DNA from 3 places in the Tritonibacter sp. SIMBA_163 genome. Region 1 is predicted to be linked to each of the others. Evidence: riboswitches for the same ligand, from Rfam matches in the RefSeq annotation. Region 1 holds a riboswitch; each other region holds the start of a gene.
What was found. A riboswitch is a leader RNA that binds a small molecule or an ion and turns the genes downstream of it on or off. The one in region 1 is predicted to bind thiamine pyrophosphate.

Region 1 (2,265 bases):
TCTCCATCCCCAGCGCCTTGACGCCTTCGATCATCGCCTCCAGCTGCGCCATGTCGCGGGTCTTGGGCCCGCGCCAGGCCGCACCCATGCAGTAGCGGGTGGCGCCGGCATCGCGGGCCTTCCTGGCCTCGGCAATCACCCGCTGCACCTCGATCAGTTTTGAAGCTGGCAGCTGCGCGCCATTGCGGGCGGATTGCGAGCAATAGGCGCAATCCTCGGCGCAGCCGCCGGTCTTGATCGACAGCAGGCGCGATTTCTGCACCGCGTTGGGATCAAACATCTGCCGGTGCAGGTTCTGGGCCTGAAACAGCAGATCCATGAAGGGCTGGGCGTAGATCTCCTCTGCCTCTTCCCGGGTCCAGTTGGTACGGATAGGCGGCGTATCGAGCATGGAAAAACCTCGCTGGAATAGGTGGAACGGCACACGCCGTGGGTGAACCTTTATTTTATAGATAATATATGAAATGAGTCGCAAGCGCACAGGCATTTGAATTTCAGCGCAATTTTCCACCGCTCAGCTTTGATGAAAGCACGTTTTGCGCGACAGGTGCGCCTGTGATGGATGCCACCCCCGGCGGCGAGAAACTCCTTGACGACACGCTGTGCCCTCCCCTACCCCTAGGGCTACGCAGGGGAGTCCCGCCGAGGGGACTGAGAGGCAGACGGGGAGAAATCCCGGTGACGCGACCCTTAGAACCTGACCCAGTTGATACTGGCGTAGGAAGCTAGGACAGTCGCGCCCCGCCCGGTACAGGTGGGAGCCTCTGCTCTGACACGGCAGGATCTGTACCCCCTGCCCCGTTTTCCTCCGGCCCGGCTCAATTGGTGTCTTTTTGAGAATGGACTCGAGGAGCACCAAGATGAACGTCCCCACCCCCAAGATCACCCCAAAGGTCACGACGGGCGCATTGCCTGCGTCGCGCAAGATCTATGTGGCAGGCGAGATGCATGCAGACATCCGCGTGCCGATGCGCGAAATTGCCACCCACCCGACCGCAGGCGAGGCGCCGCTGCCGGTCTATGACAGTTCCGGGGCCTATACGGACCCCGAAATCCTCACCGATATTCGCAATGGTCTCGCGCCGGTGCGCGCCGCGTGGATCAAGGCCCGGGGCGACGTGGAAGACTATCAGGGCCGCGATGTTACCCCTGCGGACAACGGCTTTGTCGCGGGTGATCGGCTGGTGCCGGAGTTCCCGGTGCGGCCCGCGCCCCTGCGGGGCAAGGGCGATGCCGCCCCGACGCAGCTGGCCTATGCGCGGGCCGGTCTTATCACGCCGGAGATGGAGTATATCGCCATCCGCGAGAACCAGCTGCGTGAGCTATCGCCCTGCCATGGCAGCCGCGATGGGGAGGATTTCGGGGCCAATATCCCAGACTATGTGACGCCGGAATTCGTGCGTGCAGAGATCGCTGCCGGGCGCGCCATCATCCCCGCCAACATCAACCACCCGGAGCTGGAGCCGATGATCATCGGCCGCAATTTCAAGGTGAAGATCAACGCCAATATGGGCACCTCCGCCGTCACCTCCTCGATGGAGGAAGAGGTGGACAAGCTGGTCTGGGCGATCCGCTGGGGCGCGGATACAGTGATGGATCTGTCCACGGGCCGCAATATTCACAACACCCGCGAATGGATCATCCGCAACAGCCCCGTGCCCATCGGCACCGTGCCAATCTATCAGGCGCTGGAGAAGGTCAATGGCATTGCCGAAGATCTGACCTGGGAGGTGTTCCGCGACACGCTGATCGAACAGGCCGAACAGGGAGTCGATTACTTCACCATCCACGCGGGCGTGCGGCTGCATATGGTGCCGATGACCGTGGAACGCGTCACCGGGATCGTATCGCGCGGTGGGTCGATCATGGCGAAGTGGTGCCTGCATCATCACAAGGAGAGCTTCCTCTACGAGCATTTCGAGGAGATCTGCGATATCTGCCGCCGCTATGATGTGTCGTTTTCCTTGGGCGATGGGCTGCGCCCGGGTTCGATCGCGGACGCCAATGACGAGGCGCAATTTGCCGAGCTGGAAACGCTGGGCGAGCTGACCAAGGTCGCCTGGGCCAAGGATTGCCAGGTGATGATCGAAGGGCCGGGCCATGTGGCCATGCACAAGATCAAGGAGAACATGGACAAGCAGCTGGAGTGCTGCCACGAGGCGCCGTTTTACACGCTGGGGCCGCTCACGACGGATATCGCGCCGGGCTACGACCACATCACGTCTGGGATTGGCGCGGCGATGATCGGCTGGTTTGGCTGCGCGA
Region 2 (2,265 bases), on a different contig from region 1:
AACAGGGATTTCTCCGGGCTGACGAGGGTTTCGAACCCCTGTGGCAGCCCTTCGGACGGGATCACCGCCGGATACATCCAGTTGGTGGTCGGGATGATCGACTGAAACGCGTCAGAGACCATGAATTGCAGGAACTGATCCGCCAGCTCTGGCTGATCGCTGGACGCCAGCTTGCCCGCGACCTCCACCTGCATGTAGTGGCCTTCGTCAAACACCGCCGCCGCCTTGGTGTCATCTTCCTCGGCAATCAGGTGATAGGCGGGCGAGGTGGTGTAGGACAGGACCATGTCCGCCTCACCTTCGAGGAACAGGCCATAGGCCTCGGACCAGCCTTTGGTCACGGTGACGATATTGTCGCTCAGACCCTCCCAGATCGCGGGGGCTTCGTCGCCATAGGCGGCCTTCACCCACATCAGCAGGCCAAGGCCGGGGGTGGAAGAGCGCGGATCCTGGATCACGATCTTTGCATCACTCTCGGCCAGCGCCTTGAAGTTCGTGGGTGCGTCGGCATCGGCATTATGCACAAAGGCGAAATAGCCCCAGTCATAGGGGGCGAACATCTCGTCCTGCCACTCCACTGGCAGAGCATATTCCGCTGTCACTGAAATCGGCGCAAACAGACCGGTGTCCTTTGCCGCCGCCGTCAGGTTGGTGTCGAGCCCCAGCACAACATCGGCGTCAGAGCGCGCCCCTTCCAGCTTGATCCGTGCCAGCAGCGCGGCGCCATCGCCCGCACCGACAAATTTCAGATCGCAACCGCAGGTCGCCTCAAAGGCGGTTTCTACCGCGGGGCCGGGCCCCCATTCAGAGACAAAGCTGTCATAGGTATAGACCACCAATTCCGGGGTCTCGGCCGTGGCTGCTGTGGACAGGGCGATCGCGCCCGCAACACTGCTCGCAAGAACGAGGGTTTTCATGTCAGTCTCCAGTGCGGCGTGAGGCGAGGGGGATCCGGGCATCGCGTGCCGGAAGATCCGAAACCTTCCCTCCGCCGGTATAATCCGGTTCAGGTTCAGCGGGTTCGTCAATCGACATCTCAGCGCATTGATCTGCGCACCCCGAGGTGAGGAGGACACTAGGGCTGACATCAAAGCTTGGCAAGGTCGCGCATGCAGGGCCTGGATGGGGCGGAGGGGGAGGGCTTTTGCCTTGGAGGATTTAAGACACCCCTCCTGACCTAATGTTTCGCGCGCGAAACATTGGGGGAGACATTCTGTCCTTTCTGCGGGGTTAATGCGCCACTCTCTTTTCCCGCGCCGCCTTTGCCGTTAAAGGGGCAGGACATAAGGAGACCCGCGCGCATGTCCATGAACTCTTTCGGCCACCTCTTCCGTGTCACCACCTGGGGCGAAAGCCACGGGCCTGCCCTCGGTGCAACTGTGGATGGCTGCCCGCCGAATGTGCCGCTGGATGCGGATATGCTGCAGCAGTGGTTGGACCGGCGCCGTCCCGGCCAGAACAAGAACACCACCCAGCGCAACGAGCCGGATGCGGTGAAGATCCTGTCCGGTGTGTTCGAGGGTCATTCCACCGGCACTCCGATCCAGCTGATGATCGAGAACACGGATCAGCGTTCGAAGGACTATGGCGACATCGCCCAGACCTTCCGCCCCGGCCACGCGGACATCACCTATTTCCAGAAATACGGCAACCGCGATTATCGCGGCGGCGGACGTTCATCCGCCCGCGAAACCGCCGCGCGGGTGGCCGCTGGCGGCGTGGCACGCGCGGCGATCAAGGCGCTGGTGCCGGGGCTGGAGATCACCGGTTACATGACCCGCATGGGCGAGATGGAGATCGACCGCAGCCGCTTTGACTGGGATGCGATCCCGCAGAATGATTTCTGGATTCCCGACGCCGACGCCGTGCAGGACTGGGAAGACTATCTACAGGCCCTGCGCAAGGATCACGATTCGGTTGGCGCTGTGGTCGAAGTGGTGGCGCGCGGCGTCCCCGCAGGCATTGGCGCGCCGGTCTATGGCAAGCTCGACACCGATCTGGCGGCCGCGATGATGTCGATCAACGCCGTGAAGGGCGTGGAAATCGGCGAGGGCATGCAGGCGGCTCAGCTGAAAGGCTCCCAGAATGCCGATGAGATCTTCATGGGCAACGATGGCCAGCCGGTCTATTCCTCCAACCACGCTGGCGGCATCCTTGGCGGCATTTCCACCGGTCAGGACGTTGTGGTGCGCTTTGCGGTCAAGCCGACCTCCTCGATCCTGACGCCGCGCCAATCGATCCGCAAGGATGGCTCTGCCGCCGAGG
Region 3 (2,265 bases), on a different contig from region 1:
GCGGATCACCAGCATCTCGCCCTTCACGCCGCGCAGGTCAGTCAGCACATCGCGTGCATGCAGACCGCGGCAGTCGATGGCATTGTCCAGCGATGCAGGCGCCAAGGTTTTGTGGAAGGGCACGCCGCTGTCGATCAGGCCGTTGTAGAGGTCCATCAATGCCCTGCGCGGGTCGAGATGCGCCTCACCTTCGAAGAACAATCCCTGCCCGTAGCCTGGCAAATCAGGCTCCAGCGTGGCGATCTGCGCACCGACCTCCTGAAACCCTTCCGTCCGGCGGGCAAAGCGGCGCAGATCCGGCAGATCCCGCCGCCCCGCAACAACCAAAGTGCCACGATGGGTGACCTCGGTGCGCGTCTGCCACCAGCGGATTGCGTCCTGCCCCAGTCGCAAAACCGGCTCTTCGGCGTTTTCATACTCGCACCACGGCGCGAGCATGCCACCCGCCCACCAGGAACAGCCGTGCGCACCGGGCGGACCGGACGGGTCAAACACCTGTACGGTGGCGCCACGCGCGACCAGTTCCGAGGCCACGGCCAGACCGGCCACCCCGGCCCCTATGACGGAGTAAACTGTCATGCGGACCAGAACCTGTGGAAATGGTGAACCGGACCGTGGCCCTGACCGATCTGCAGATCATCCGCCGCTGCGATAGCGCCTTGCAGATAGCCGTGCGCCTCTGACACCGCCGCGTCCAGTGGCAGCCCCTTGGCCAGCCCGGCCGCAATGGCAGACGACAGGGTGCAGCCGGTGCCATGAGTGTTCTTGGTGTGCTGACGCGCCGCGCTGAAGCGCGCAACCTCCGCGCCAGCCTCAATCAGGATGTCCTCGCAGATTTCGCCCTCGGCATGACCGCCCTTCATCAGAACCGCCTGCGCCCCCAACGCACAGAGGGCGCGGCCCTGTTCGACCATATCCTGCGCGGATGTGGCGGTGGGACGGTCCAGCAGGCAGGCCGCTTCGGGCAGGTTCGGGGTGATGATCCGAGCGCGCGGCAGAAGCACGCGGCACAGCGTGGACACCGCTTCTGGCGCCAAGAGCGCATCGCCGGATTTGGCGATCATCACCGGGTCAAGCACAATCGCGCCATCAAAGTCTGCGATGGCCCGGGCGACACAGTCGATGATCTCTGGCGTTGCCAGCATGCCGATTTTGATCGCGCCCACATCCAGATCACTCAGCACCGCGTCGATCTGCGCGGTGATCATGTCCAGCGGAATACCATGCACACCCGTCACGGCCTGCGTGTTTTGCGCGGTGATGGCGGTGATCACACTGGCCCCGTAGACCCCAAGCGCAGACATGGTTTTCAGATCCGCCTGAATGCCGGCCCCGCCGCCACTGTCAGACCCGGCAATGGTCAAAGCGATATGCGCCATAGCGATGCTCCTTACGACAAAAGGGCACCGGGCATAGAAACTGTCTGCATATCAGAAGACCGTTCCCTCCGCCGGAATTGCCCGGATCAGGTTCGATGGGTTAACGCTTGCGCATCTCTCAGCCTCGACGAGGCACCCCAACGGTTCACATGTGCGGTAACAACTCCGTCGCGCGAAGTCAAACCTCTCGCCCGTCGTTCAGCGTGCTCAACCTGAGCGTTCCGCCAGACCCGCACCTTTGTCGGTATGGTCCGCAGGGTATCACCCACGCAAACTGCACGCGGACCGGCATCGCCGAAATCGGCGCGATAAGCGGTTGATCGATCTCGCCTTTTTTGGCTTCCGAGGTCTTTTTCAGGAACAGCAGGTCAGGACGGAACCTGACTGCGCAGCTTCGCCAGTCGCAAAGCGCGGCACCTGATCTGCCAGTATCACAGGGGCGCAATCCGCTCGAAATCAGGAGAGTTCTGCAACCGCCAACTCTGCCATCCGCAGGATCGCATCCCGGTTTGCCGCCACCGCGACAAAGCGGGCGTTGTGGCAGAACTTTGCCCCCTCAACACCGCAGGCGTGTTCCAGAGCCGCATCTGTCAGTCCCGCCCAAGCTTCTGGCAGGTCAGCACGGCTTTCGAAGGTATCGCCACTCTTGCGGATGGTCGTCAGCGCCCAGTCTCCGTCGCGCGGGTGAATGACGAACAACAGATGATCCGCGCCCGTCTTTTCAACAGCCGACCGGAACGGCATTCCCATCGGCAGTTCCAGAATTGGCGAGTCGCCGGCCTCCTTGATCGACTGGGTCACCATCGTTTCGGCCCGGTTCTTCGAGGCCTTACCACGGACCGAGGCCTCAACAAATGCACGCGCAACGCCCAGAGCATCTGCAAAG

Region 2: linked by a shared signal. The riboswitch ahead of thiB (thiamine ABC transporter substrate binding subunit) and the one ahead of thiC (phosphomethylpyrimidine synthase ThiC) in region 1 are both predicted to bind thiamine pyrophosphate.
Region 3: linked by a shared signal. The riboswitch ahead of thiD (bifunctional hydroxymethylpyrimidine kinase/phosphomethylpyrimidine kinase) and the one ahead of thiC (phosphomethylpyrimidine synthase ThiC) in region 1 are both predicted to bind thiamine pyrophosphate.

The regions. Positions count from the first base shown of each region.
Region 1 covers NZ_JAWJBP010000004.1:31,365-33,629, reverse strand. The annotation lists gene bioB (biotin synthase BioB) at 1-391, opposite strand, end outside; TPP riboswitch at 621-741, shown strand; gene thiC (phosphomethylpyrimidine synthase ThiC) at 861-2,265, shown strand, end outside.
Region 2 covers NZ_JAWJBP010000022.1:11,333-13,597, forward strand. The annotation lists gene thiB (thiamine ABC transporter substrate binding subunit) at 1-917, opposite strand, end outside; TPP riboswitch at 967-1,071, opposite strand; gene aroC (chorismate synthase) at 1,302-2,265, shown strand, end outside.
Region 3 covers NZ_JAWJBP010000016.1:39,759-42,023, reverse strand. The annotation lists gene R0J92_RS17550 (FAD-dependent oxidoreductase) at 1-579, opposite strand, end outside; gene thiD (bifunctional hydroxymethylpyrimidine kinase/phosphomethylpyrimidine kinase) at 576-1,379, opposite strand; TPP riboswitch at 1,426-1,529, opposite strand; gene R0J92_RS17540 (MYG1 family protein) at 1,836-2,265, opposite strand, start outside.